2 regions of the Microbacterium sp. SLBN-146 genome follow, and region 2 is predicted to be linked to the other one. Evidence: predicted binding sites of a transcription regulator. Region 2 holds the regulator's gene; the other holds the start of a gene.

Region 1 (6,521 bases), 2.6 Mb from region 2:
CCGCCGACATCACCCTCGTGCGCGGAGACCTCGGCGCCGCCGTCGACGCCATCCGCCTGTCGCGTTCGACGCTGCGGACCATCCGCGGCAACCTCTTCTGGGCGTTCGCGTACAACGTCGCGGCGCTCCCCCTCGCAGCCCTCGGGCTGCTCAACCCGATGATCGCGGGGGCTGCGATGGCTCTGTCGAGCGTCTTCGTCGTCGGCAACAGCCTGCGTCTGCGATCGTTCCGCTCTCACACCGCGGATGCCGCAACCCGACCCACTCGGAGGACACCATGATCGACTTCCCCACCGATGCCCCGACCACCGACACCGATGCCACAGACGTCCATGCCTCGCACGGGTACATCACCGACAAGGAGAAGTACCTCAATCGGCTCAAGCGGATCGAGGGTCAAGCCCGCGGCATCCACAAGATGGTCGACGACGAGAAGTACTGCATCGACATCCTGACGCAGATCAGCGCCCTGACGTCGGCGCTCGAAGCGGTCGCACTGGGTCTCCTCGACGATCACCTCCGCCACTGCGTCGTCGATGCCGCACGGCTCGGCGGTACCGAGGCCGACGAGAAGATCACCGAAGCGACGCAGGCGATCGCGCGCCTCGTGCGCTGAGGATCACCGGCGAGCGCGCGACCGTCGCACGTGCACCAGTGAGTCGACGGTCAGCACGAGGAGCGCGATCCACACGAGCCCGAACCCGATCCACCGCTCGAGGGGCATCGGCTCGCCCAGGATGTAGGCGCCGGTGATGAACTGCAGGATCGGGGCGATGAACTGCAGCAAACCGATGACGGTGAGCGTCGTGCGACGCGCGCCCGCGGCGAAGAAGAGGAGCGGGATGGCGGTGATGGCGCCCGCGAGCGACAGCAGGATCGTGTGCTGCACGCTGACCGTCCCCATGGTCAGGCCCGTCGTCGCCCCCACGACGGTGAGCAGGACTCCCGCGACGGGAAGCAGCCACAGCGATTCCAACGTCAGACCGCTCACAGCGTCGACGGACGGGCCCACACGCTTCTTCACGAGGCCGTAGAGACTGAAGCTCGTCGCGAGGGTGAGGGCGATCCACGGGAACGACCGGTAGCCGACGATGATGACGACGACGGCGGCCGCCGCGAAGCCGATGGCGATCCACTGGGTCGTGCGCAGCTTCTCGCGCAGGACGAACACGCCCAGCAGCACCGTTGCGATCGGGTTGATGAAGTATCCGAGGCTCGTCTCGATGACATGACCGGTGAGTGCCCCGATCATGAACACCTGCCAGTTGACGTAGATGAGTGCGCCGGCGAGCGCCGTGAGCCCGAGAAGGCGCGGCTGCCGCATGATCCGGAGCAGGGCGCTCCACGAGCGCGTCACGGTGAGCAGAAGCGCGCAGAAGGCGAGCGACAGGAAGATGCGCCATGCCACGAGCTCCCACGGCCCCGTGGGAGCGAGCAGGACGAAGTACAGCGGCAGGAACCCCCACAGGAAGTACGCCGAGAAGGCGTAGACACCGCCGAGCGTCCGCTCTCGTGCCGCGAGAGCGATCGCTCCCGTATCGGTGACGGGGACGCCGCCCTCGGCTTCCGCCGCCGCGCCGATCCGGTCGAGCACCGAATCGCTCGTCGGGGATGTCGGGTCGGTCTCGCGGGTCACCGCACCAGCCTAGGACCGCACGCCCACACGACGGCGCGTCCTGCGTCGGCGGGACTGCCGTCCACCGAGCGATGTCTGCCAGAAGAGGGACGCTGCAGGCCGATACGACGAAGGACCGGATGCCGAAGCATCCGGTCCTTCGTGAAAGGGGTGTCAGCGAACGACGACCGCGAGCACGTCGCGTGCCGAGAGCACGAGGTACTCGTCGGCGCCGAACTTGACCTCGGTGCCGCCGTACTTGCTGTAGAGAACGCGGTCGCCGACGGAGACGTCGATCGGAACGCGGTTGCCGTTGTCGTCGATGCGACCGGGGCCGACGGCCACGACCTCGCCCTCCTGCGGCTTCTCCTTGGCGGTGTCGGGGATGACGAGACCACTCGCGGTGGTCTGCTCTGCCTCGACCTGCTTGATGACGATGCGGTCCTCGAGCGGCTTGATGGAAACCGACACGGTTTACCTCTTCTTTCTTGAGACTGAAGACTCGTTAGCACTCTGACGTCGAGAGTGCTGATGCAAGTCTAGGGACGAGTTGGCACTCCCGCAACGTGAGTGCCAACCCTGTGTCGTCGCGTGTCGGTCGTAGGCTGGCCGGATGCTGATGGCCGAGCTCACCGCCCTGCTCACACCCGAGGGACTCCGACTGCTCGACGCCGTCGACTCCGTCGACTCGACGGACGATGTCGCCCGCCTCGTCTCGGGCCTTCGCGCGTCGGGCCACTCCCCCGAGCTCGTGACCGCCGTCGTGACGCAGGCGCGCCTGCGCACGCGCGGCAGGGCGAAGTTCGGCGAGCTGGCCGACCGCATGCTCTTCACGCGCGCCGGTCTCGAACAGGCGACGCGCCTCGGCGTCGCCGTGCGCCACGCGGCCCGCTTCCGCAACGCAGGACTCGAGCGCGTGGCCGACCTCGGCTGTGGAATCGGCGGCGACGCCCTCGGTCTTGCTGGCCTCGGACTGCACGTCGACGCCGTCGATGTGGACGACGTGACTGCGGCCATCGCGGCATACAACCTCGCGCCCTTCGGCCAGGACGCGACCGTGCGTCAGGGAACAGCAGAGGACAGCGACCTGTCGGCCGTCGACGCGGTCTGGCTCGATCCGGCCCGACGGACCGCCGGCCACGGTGACACGAGCCGCACGCGCGCCGAGGACTGGTCTCCGTCGCTCGACTGGAGTTTCGAGCTGTCCACCCGGATGCCGACCGGCATCAAGCTCGGCCCGGGCCTCGACCGCACGAGCATCCCGGACCATGTCGAGGCCCAGTGGGTGAGCGCCGAGGGCTCGACGATAGAGCTCGTGCTGTGGTCAGGCGCCCTCGCGCGCGAGGGGGTTCGGCGAGCGGCACTCGTGATCCGGGGCGAGGCGGCGCACGAACTGACGGCGAGCGCGGATGCCGCGGACGAGCCGCCGCGCGCACTCGGCACCTACCTGCACGAGCCCGACGGAGCGGTCATCCGGGCACGCCTCATCGGCGACGTGGCGCGGTCTCTCGAGGCGGGCGTCCTCGACGAGAAGATCGCCTACCTGACGTCGGATGCCGCGGTGACGTCCCCGTTCGTGCAGTCGTTCCGCGTGCGCGAGACGCTGCCCGCCGACGCGAAGAAGCTCGGCCAGGCACTGCGGTCGCGCGGGATCGGGCGGCTCGAGATCAAGAAGCGGGGCGTCGACATCGACCCGGCGGTGCTGCGGCGGACGCTCAAGCTCAAGGGCGAGGAGGAGGCGACGCTCATCCTGACGCGCGTCGGGGCGAAGCGGATCGCGATTCTCGCCGACCGCGTGTGAGCTGAGCTTCCGCGCCCCGATCGAACAGGCGCCGCTCAGACGAAGAGGGTGCCGGTGCTGGACGCCCAGAGCAGCCAGCCAGCGCTGTACAGGAGCGACACCGCCGCCAGCGCGAGCGACCAGATCGCGAGGGCGCGGCTCTCACCGGGTCGGCGCAGGGACACGATCCCGACGATGAGTCCGATCAGCCCAAGGGGGAATCCCCAGCCCACGACGAGCGACACGGCCAGTCCCGCGATGGCGAAGGCGAGCGCCCAGCCGGCGAGGCCGCGCGTCGGGCGCGGCTCGGGCATGATCCACTCCACGGGGCGATCCTCCGTACCGGGCTCCGCGGGGGCCGACTCGACCGTGAGGCCGACGGGTTCGGTCGGAAGCCGCTGGAAGCCGCCTCGGTGCACCCCCGGCAGGACGGTCGCCTGACCCAGCTCGACGTCCGGCGAGGGCTGCTCGATGACGGGAGCAGGCGGGCGGGGAGGAAGCGGAGGCGAGTCGCCGGGGTCGACGGTCGCGCGGCGGCGCAGTCCTCCCGTGACCCCCGCATCGGAGCCGGCGGTTGCGGCATCCGCGGCCTTCGTCGGGGAGTCGGTCACCGGGCGCACGTCGGGCGCGGTGTTCGAGCGGCGCGTCGCGGGAGTGGCATCCGTCGTCTCCGGCTCACGGGGCCGACCGACGTCGTCGTTCATGCGACCCCCTCGGCGACCTGGATCTCGGTGACGGGAAGCGTCGAATCGGCTCCGAACGCGAGGGTCGACGGGCGACGGCCCGAGCGGATGAGGTCCGCCGCGAGGGCGGCGATCATCGCACCGTTGTCGGTGCAGAGCGAGAGCGGAGGGATCCGCACGGCGACCCCGGCCGCAGCCGCCCGTTCGAGGGCGACGTCGCGCAGCCGCCGGTTGGCGATGACGCCTCCGCCGAGCAGCAGGCGGGGAACGCCGTGATCGGCGCACGCGGCGAGGGCTTTCGTCACGAGGACGTCGACGACCGCTTCGCGGAAGGATGCCGCGACGTCGGCGACCGGAATCTCCTCGCCCGCAGCCTGCCGCTGTTCGATCCACCGCGCGACGGCGGTCTTGAGTCCCGAGAACGAGAAGTCGTAGCGGTGCGCGGCCATGTCCGACGCGCGGGAGAGCCCACGCGGGAAGCGGATCGCCGTCGGATCACCCTCTGCTGCCGCGCGATCGATCTCGGGGCCGCCGGGGTACGGCAGGCCGAGCACGCGCGCGACCTTGTCGAACGCTTCGCCCGCGGCGTCGTCGACCGTCTCGCCGAGCAGCTCGACATCGCTCGTCAGGTCGCGCACGAGAAGGAGCGACGTGTGTCCGCCCGAGACGAGCAGTGCGACCGTCGGATACTCGACGTCGTCGCCCGTCAGGATGTCCGCCGCGATGTGCCCCACGAGGTGGTTGACGGCGTAGAGGGGCCGGTCGAGCGAGACGGCGAGCGCCTTGGCCGCTCCGACGCCGACCATGAGCGCACCGGCGAGTCCGGGTCCGCTCGTCACCGCGACGGCGTCGAGATCGGACAGCGACACGGATGCCTCGGCGAGCGCCGCCCGGATGGCGGGCTGCAGCGCCTCGAGGTGGGCGCGCGCGGCGACCTCGGGGACGACCCCGCCGTAGCGCGCGTGCTCGTCCATGGAACTCGCGATCGTGTTGGACAGCAGCGTGCGTCCTCGAACGATCCCGATGCCGGTTTCGTCGCAGCTCGTCTCGATGCCGAGCACGAGAGGCTCGGTCGTGTTCATGTGCACCACCCCGTCCCGGGCAGGGCGCGGTCCTGAGGCGATCCGCCATCGTGAGGCGGTTCTGCCGCCCCAGCATCCTCAGAACCGCGGATCTCCTCGGCACCGCGCGGGTCGGCAGCGCCGCGGTGAGCGTGCCACCCCGACAGGTCGAGCTTCATGACGACGGCGTCGACGTCATCGGGCTGGTAGTAGTGCGGGCGGCGGGCGATCTCGAGGAACCCCTCCGAGGCGTAGAGCGACTGCGCGACGGGGTTGTCGGCCCGGACTTCGAGGAACACCTCGCGCACCCGACGACGCGCGGCCTCTTGGAGCAGGGCTCCGAGCAGGGCGCGCCCTCTCCCCCGACCCCGCGCGGCGTCGGCGATCGTGATGGTCTGCACATCGGCATCCTTCGCCGCCGCTGCGGCGCGGAGACCGGCGTAGCCGACCGTGCGATCGGCCAGGACGTCGACGATGTAGTAGCCGTGCGGCGACTGAAGCTCTTCGCGCATCATCGCGTCGGACCACGCGTCGGTGGGGAACGACGCGCGCTCGATCGCCATGATGGCGTCGAGGTCGGCGGATGTGGCGCGGCGGATCGTCACACGCCCACCTTCTTGGGTCCTGCCGAGAGGGTGACGTCGGGCGCGCGGAGGTAGAGCGCGTCTTCCGGCGCGACGACGCGGTCGGCGGCGAGGGCGCGGGCGGCGACGAGTGCGACCATGGCGGCCGAGACGGATGCCGCATCGCGGCGCTCCACGCCGAGTCGGCCGAGCAGGGCGTCGAGCTCGTCGCGGGGCACGAGCGCAGGTTCGGCGGTCCGCACGGGGAGTCCGTCGTCGTCGAGGCCGTCGTAGACCGTGTACGCGAACTCGCGGCGGCGTGCGTCGGTGACCACGGCGAAGCCGAGCGCGTCGGGGTCGGCGAGCAGGATCGACAGCGCGACGGCATCGTGGCTCACGACGGGGACGACCGGGATGCCGCGACCCATCGCGAACGCGCGGGCGGCGGCGATCCCGACCCGGAGGCCCGTGAAGGGCCCCGGCCCCATGCCCGCTGCGACATGCGTGAGGGTCACGGGGGTCGGGGCGACGGTGGCTCCGATCGGACCCAGTCCCGCGTCGGCGAGCGCTTCGACGAGGAGGTCGCCGATGACTTCGGCGTGTCCGAGCGGATTCGCGCTCGAGGACTCGGCGCGGATGAGCCCATCGGCCTCGACGACCGCGACGGCGGTGCCGAGAGACGTGTCGATGCCGAGGATCACGTCGTCCAGGCTACCGGCCCGCTTCCGCGGCATCGCGGCGCGAGATCGTCACGAGACGCGGCGTCTCGGCGTCGAGGTCCTCTCCGTGGCCGAATCCACCGCACGCCGTGTCGACGCC
Region 2 (6,521 bases):
AGATCGTCTTCGACTTCTTCGATCACCTCAAGTCGAAGACCGCCGGCTACGCGTCGCTGGATTATGAGCCGGACGGCGACCAGGAGGCGGATCTCGTCAAGGTCGACATCCTGCTTCAGGGTGAGGCCGTCGATGCGTTCAGTGCGATCGTCCACCGCGACAAGGCATACGCGTACGGCGTGCTGATGACCGAACGCCTGAAGAAGCTCATCCCGCGCCAGCAGTTCGAAGTGCCGATCCAGGCTGCGATCGGCGCGCGCATCATCGCCCGCGAGTCCATCAGAGCCATGCGCAAGGACGTGCTCGCGAAGTGCTACGGCGGTGACATCAGCCGCAAGCGCAAGCTCCTCGAGAAGCAGAAGGAGGGCAAGAAGCGCATGAAGATGGTCGGCCGCGTCGAAGTGCCCCAGGAGGCGTTCATCGCCGCCCTCTCGGGGGACGTCGAGGGCAAGGGCGCGAAGTAGGCTGGTCGGCATGCGCCGCGGAAACTTCCGAGACGAGACCGTCGACTATGCCGCGGTCGGAGCCACTCAGGCGCCCGACCTCCTGCACTTCCCGCCCGAGCGGAGCATCCCCGCCGAGCAGTCCTGGCGGATCGGCAGCGGCGAGGCGCGGTTCCTCTCTGCCGGCGAATCCCTGTTGTCGTGGGCAGCGCAGCGCGGAGCGGGTCTCAGCATCCACGACGTCCGTCCCGCGTCGGGGCCTATGTACTCCGGTGTGAGCTTCGACGCTGAAGGCAACGCCGTCGCTCCGAGCCGCACCGAGACAGAGCAGAGGTTCGACGCAGACGGCACGCCGTTCGTCGCGGGCGGCACAACCGTGCGCGTGGAGGGGCGTGCCGGTGCGTACAACGTGTCCGGCGAGCTGCGGGTCATCTTCGCCGTCGAGGAGCAGCGTCGCATCGGATTCGCGCTGGGAACGGTCGGTGGGTCCGTCGTGAGCGGCGAGGAGTCGTTCATGCTCGATTGGCACGACAACGACGAAGTATGGTTCACGGTCCGGGCGTTCGACGCGCCGGCATCCTTCGTGTATCGACTCATCCCCGCCTTCACACGGCGACGTCGTCGTGAACTCTTCTCGCGCTATCTCCGCGCGATCTCGCCCCTGTACACGACGTCGCCGTAGCGATGGGTTCCGCCCTCCCGCTCGCCGATCCGGTGCCTGCCGGCGGACCGATCCCTCCGGGGACGACCGTCGACGCCTCGACCGCCTTCGGCGCATACCTCCATGTCCCGTTCTGTCGCGTGCGGTGCGGCTACTGCGACTTCAACACCTACACGGCGACGGAGCTGCGCGGAGCGCGGCAGGACGACTACGCCGACACGCTGCTGCGAGAGGTGGAGCAGGCGCGTCGTCTGCTCTCGACCGCGGGGGAGCTGCGACCGGCATCCACCGTCTTCTTCGGTGGGGGCACACCGACGCTCCTTCCGGCCGGAGACCTCGGTCGGATGCTCGCGGGCGTCGTCGATGCGTTCGGACTCGTCGACGGAGCGGAGGTGACGGTCGAGGCGAACCCCGACACCGTGACGGATGCCGTCGCGACCGAGCTCGCGGAATCCGGCGTCACCCGCCTCTCGATCGGGATGCAGTCCGCCGTCCCGCACGTCCTCCGGGCCCTGGATCGCACGCACGATCCTGCAAACGTGGCAACCGCCGTCGCCGCCGCGCGCCACGCCGGTCTCGATGTGAGTCTCGATCTCATCTACGGCGCTCCCGGCGAGACGCTGGAGGACTGGCGCATCTCGCTCGAAACAGCACTCGCGCTGGCTCCCGACCACATCTCCGCGTACGCCCTCATCGTCGAAGACGGAACGAAGCTCGCGCGGCAGATCAGACGCGGCGAGGTGCCGATGCCCGACGACGACGTCCAGGCGGACATGTACGAGCTGGCCGATGACCTGCTCGGTGCGGGCGGATACGACTGGTACGAGGTCTCGAACTGGTCGCGCGGGACCGAACACCGATCTCGCCACAATCTCGCGTACTGGACGGGAGCGGACTGGTGGGGCTTCGGTCCAGGAGCCCACAGCCATGTCGCCGGAACCCGCTTCTGGAACGTGAAGCACCCCGCGGCGTACGCACAGCGACTGGCCTCGGACGCGACGCCTGCCATCGGCAGAGAGACACCGGATGCTGCGGCGCGCGACCTCGAGCGAGTGCTCCTTCGTACGCGAATCCGCGAAGGCCTGCCGGTGAGCGCGCTCCAGGACGAGGGGCGGCACGCCGTCGCGGCGCTCATTGCGGACGGCCTCGTCGACGGGCCTGCCGCCGTCCGGGGTCGGATCGTGCTGACGCGCCGGGGCCGATTGCTCGCCGACGCGGTCGTCCGGGCGCTGACAGAGTGACGTGTCCACCGCCGCACGGCAGGCCGATCCGGTAGAATTGGCACTCCCGTGCGGCGAGTGCCAGCGCGGACCGCGGTGAGAGCGAGGGAGGCGAGATGGTCAGCGAACGAGGACTGCAGGTGCTGCGGGCGATCGTGCAGGACTATGTCGGCAGTCGCGAGCCCGTCGGCAGCAAGGCGATCGTCGAGCGACACGCATTCGGGGTCTCTGCCGCGACGATCCGCAATGACATGGCGCTCCTCGAGGACGAGGAGCTCATCACCGCCCCGCACACGTCGTCCGGAAGAGTTCCGACCGACAAGGGTTACCGCGTCTTCGTCGATCACCTCGCGGAACTCCGCCCTCTCTCGGGCGCACAGCGCACCGCCATCTCCACGTTCCTCGACGGGCCCGGAGACCTCGACGACGTGCTCGCCCGCACCGTCCGTGTGCTCACGCAGCTCACGGGGCAGGTTGCGATCGTCCAGTACCCGTCCTTCGCACGCGCCACCGTGACGCACGTCGAGCTCGTCCAGCTCGGGGGCGGGCGCATGCTCGTCGTCGTCGTGACAGACACGGGGCGCGTCTCTCAGCGCATGGTCTTCGTGCGTTCCGAGTTCGACGACGACGGACTCGCGCGGGTCCGCGCGTCGCTCGGCGACCTTCTCGTCGGCCACCCCGTACGCGAAGCCCTGCTCCGGGTCGGCGACCACCTGACCGCACACGAGACGTCAGCGTCCGACGACGAGGCGGCAACGTCGGCTATCGCGCGCGTCGTGGCCGAAGAACTCGAGGAGTTCCGTCAGGACCGACTGGTCCTCGCAGGATCGGCGAACCTCGCTCGCAGCGAGTCCGACTTCCGGGGCAGTATCTACCCGCTTCTCGAAGCGATCGAAGAGCAGGTGACCCTCTTGCGGCTGATGAGCGAAATGGTCGCCGACGAACATGGACTCGCCGCCAGCATCGGGCGCGAGAACGAGCCGTTCGGACTCGCGGAGGCGTCCGTCGTCGCGAGCGACTACGACTCGACGGGCGCGCGTGCCCGCGTGGGCGTGCTCGGCCCGACACGCATGGACTACCCCACGAACCTCGCGGCGGTCCGGGCTGTGGCCCGGTACCTCTCGCGGCTGCTGGACGAAGACGAGACCGCACGCTGACGCGTGCCGGGATGATGACAGGATCCCGCGGCGGGCCCGCGGGCGGGAAAGGCGATTGTGGCTGACCACTACGAGGTCCTCGGCGTCTCGCGAGAAGCGAGCACCGACGAGATCAAGAAGGCGTATCGGCGCCTGGCGCGGGAACTGCACCCCGACGTCAATCCGGGGGAGGACGCCTCAGAGCGATTCAAGCTGGTGACGCACGCGTACGACGTGCTGAGCGATCCCGATCAGCGCGCACGCTATGACATGGGCGGTTCGGATTCGCCCTTCGGTGGCGGCGCAGCAGGCTTCGGCGGCTTCGGTGACATCTTCGAGACGTTCTTCGGCGGAGCGGGCGGAGGCCGACAGGGGCGCCCGCGGTCTCGTCGCGAGCGCGGTCAGGACGCGCTCGTGCGCGTCACGCTCGACCTGGGTGACGTCGTCTTCGGCGTCCACCGCGACATCGATGTCGACACGGCCATCGTGTGCGACACCTGCGACGGTTCCTGCTGTCAGCCGGGGACGACGCCTGTCACCTGCGACATCTGCCATGGGTCAGGTCACGTGCAGCGTCAGGTGCGGAGCCTTCTCGGCAACGTCGTCACGAGCCAGCCGTGCAACGTGTGCCAGGGCTACGGCACGACGATCCCTTACCCCTGCGCGACGTGCCAAGGACAGGGACGCGTCCGTTCACGACGCACCGTATCGCTCGACATCCCCGCGGGCGTCGAGACGGGGCTCCGCCTCCAGCTTCCCGGCTCGGGCGAAGTCGGTCCCGCGGGCGGGCCGAACGGTGACCTGTACGTCGAGATCAACGTCACCCCGCATCCCGTCTTCAGTCGTGACGGCGACGACGTCCTCGCGACGCTCGATGTCTCGATGCCGGATGCCGTCCTCGGCACGACGACGACGATCGACTCGCTCGACGGGCCCGTCGAGCTCGAGATCCGGCCGGGCGTGCAGGCGGGCGACATCCTGACGATCAAGGGGCGCGGAATCACGCCTCTTCGCGGGTCGCAGCGCGGGGATCTGAAGGTCGGGGTCCACGTCGTGACGCCGACGCGCCTCGACCACAAGGAGCGCGCACTCATCGAAGACTTCGCAAAGCGCACGAAGCCGCCCGCTCCGAAGCTCGCCGAGTTCCATCAAGGTCTCTTCTCCAAACTGCGCGACCGCTTCCGGAACGGATAACGGATGCCGCTGCACTTCCTCCTCGACGAGCCCATCCACGCGGGGCCCGGCGAGGACGTCGTCCTGACCGGCGCCGAGGCCCACCACGCCGCAACCGTGCGGCGTGTGCGCGTCGGCGAGACCGTCACGGTGGGTGATGGCCGGGGAGGCTGGGTGACGGGGGAGTGCGTCGCGGTCGCGTCGCGCGAAGTCGTCGTCCGGGTGACGGCGCGAGAGGACGTCGCTCCGGCACATCCGCGTATCGTGCTCGTGCAGGCGCTCGCGAAGGGCGACCGCGACGAACTCGCGATTCAGGCGGCGACCGAGCTCGGCGTCGACGAGATCGTCCCGTGGCAAGCGGCGCGGAGCGTGTCCCGATGGGATGCCACGAAAGCCGTCAAAGGCCGCGACCGCTGGGCGGGAATCGTCCGTGAGGCGGCGAAGCAGGCTCACCGCGCGTGGGTGCCCGATGTCGCGGAACTCGTGACCACGAAGCAGGCGGCGGCCCGAGCCGGTGCGTGCGACGTCCTCGTCCTCGATCCGAGCGCCCCCACCCCGCTCACACGGCACGCGCTGTCGCGCGAGCGCGACCTCGTCCTCGTCGTCGGTCCGGAGGGCGGCATCGCCCCCGAGGAGCTCGCTCTCTTCTCGGATGCCGGTGCGACACTCGTCCGCCTGGGAGACACCGTGCTGCGAACCTCCACTGCAGGACCCGCCGCCCTCGCGGTCGTGAGCGCCGCCCTCGATCGGTGGTGACGAGCATCGGCCCGGCGCGGAGCGTGCTGGATAGACTGGACCGCATGAGTGAGCCGTCGATCTTCACCAGGATCCTGCAGGGCGAGATCCCTTCCGAGATCATCGCGGAGACCGACAACGCGTTCGCGATCCGCGACATCGCACCCCAAGCGCCCGTTCACCTCCTCGTGATCCCCAAGACGCAGGAGTACCGCAACGTCGTGGAACTCGCGGCGGGCGATCCCGCGCTCCTGGCAGAGGTGGTGGGGCTCGCCAACTCCGTCGCGGCCGAACACGCCGGCGGCGACTTCCGCCTCGTCTTCAACACGGGGGCCAGCGCAGGCCAGACCGTGTTCCACGTGCACGCCCACGTCCTCGCGGGCGACCTCGACGAGAAGAGCGTCGGTGGCTGACCTCGGCTCCGACGACACGGCGGTCGAACAGATCCTCGCCGACGGTGTCGCAATGGTGCAGCTGCTCGGCCCACAGGATCGTCTGCTGCGCGTCGTCGAGCGTGAGCATCCGGATGTCGACGTCCTCGTGCGAGGGAACGAGATCACGCTGACGGGTCCCGCCCCGGCGGTCGCGGGCGCACGACGCCTCGTCGACGAGCTCATCGCGATGGCGCGGGCGGGCCAGGGTCTCGATCCGGCCGATGTCTCCAGTTCGAGCAGGATTCTCCGCACAGACGCGGGGCAGCGCCCGTCCGAGGTCCTCGGCGAAGCGATCCTCTCGTCTCGTGGACGCGTCATCCGTCCGAAGACCCTCGGCCAGAAGTCCTATGTCGACGCGATCGACGAGAGCACGATCGTGTTCGGAATCGGGCCCGCGGGCACGGGCAAGACCTACCTCGCGATGGCGAAGGCCGTTCAGGCCCTCCAGCGCAAGGAGGTCAGCCGCATCATCCTGAGCCGGCCGGCGATCGAAGCGGGGGAGCGGCTCGGCTTCCTGCCCGGGACGCTCAACGACAAGATCGATCCCTACCTCCGTCCTCTCTACGACGCCCTCAACGAGATGATGGATCCGGAACTCGTCCCCAAACTCATGGCGTCGGGAACGATCGAGGTCGCCCCGCTCGCCTACATGCGCGGGCGTACCCTCAACGATTCGTTCGTCGTGCTCGACGAGGCGCAGAACACGACACCGGAACAGA

Evidence for each region. Region 2 encodes HrcA, which represses chaperone genes, less so after heat shock. Its sites were predicted from a motif close to TTNGCACTCGNNNNNNNCGAGTGCNAA; they were not measured.
Region 1: the regulator HrcA is predicted to act here: its motif matches at 2,166-2,192, upstream of groES (co-chaperone GroES).

The regions. Positions count from the first base shown of each region.
Region 1 covers NZ_VFMR01000001.1:169,475-175,995, forward strand. The annotation lists gene FBY39_RS00570 (heavy metal translocating P-type ATPase) at 1-281, shown strand, start outside; gene FBY39_RS00575 (metal-sensitive transcriptional regulator) at 278-616, shown strand; gene rarD (EamA family transporter RarD) at 620-1,528, opposite strand; gene groES (co-chaperone GroES) at 1,790-2,086, opposite strand; gene FBY39_RS00590 (THUMP-like domain-containing protein) at 2,229-3,416, shown strand; gene FBY39_RS00595 (hypothetical protein) at 3,452-4,099, opposite strand; gene tsaD (tRNA (adenosine(37)-N6)-threonylcarbamoyltransferase complex transferase subunit TsaD) at 4,096-5,160, opposite strand; gene rimI (ribosomal protein S18-alanine N-acetyltransferase) at 5,157-5,744, opposite strand; gene tsaB (tRNA (adenosine(37)-N6)-threonylcarbamoyltransferase complex dimerization subunit type 1 TsaB) at 5,741-6,403, opposite strand; gene tsaE (tRNA (adenosine(37)-N6)-threonylcarbamoyltransferase complex ATPase subunit type 1 TsaE) at 6,414-6,521, opposite strand, start outside.
Region 2 covers NZ_VFMR01000001.1:2,813,906-2,820,426, forward strand. The annotation lists gene lepA (translation elongation factor 4) at 1-464, shown strand, start outside; gene FBY39_RS12560 (DUF1990 family protein) at 475-1,125, shown strand; gene hemW (radical SAM family heme chaperone HemW) at 1,128-2,345, shown strand; gene hrcA (heat-inducible transcriptional repressor HrcA) at 2,441-3,481, shown strand; gene dnaJ (molecular chaperone DnaJ) at 3,539-4,654, shown strand; gene FBY39_RS12580 (16S rRNA (uracil(1498)-N(3))-methyltransferase) at 4,658-5,389, shown strand; gene FBY39_RS12585 (HIT domain-containing protein) at 5,434-5,781, shown strand; gene FBY39_RS12590 (PhoH family protein) at 5,834-6,521, shown strand, end outside.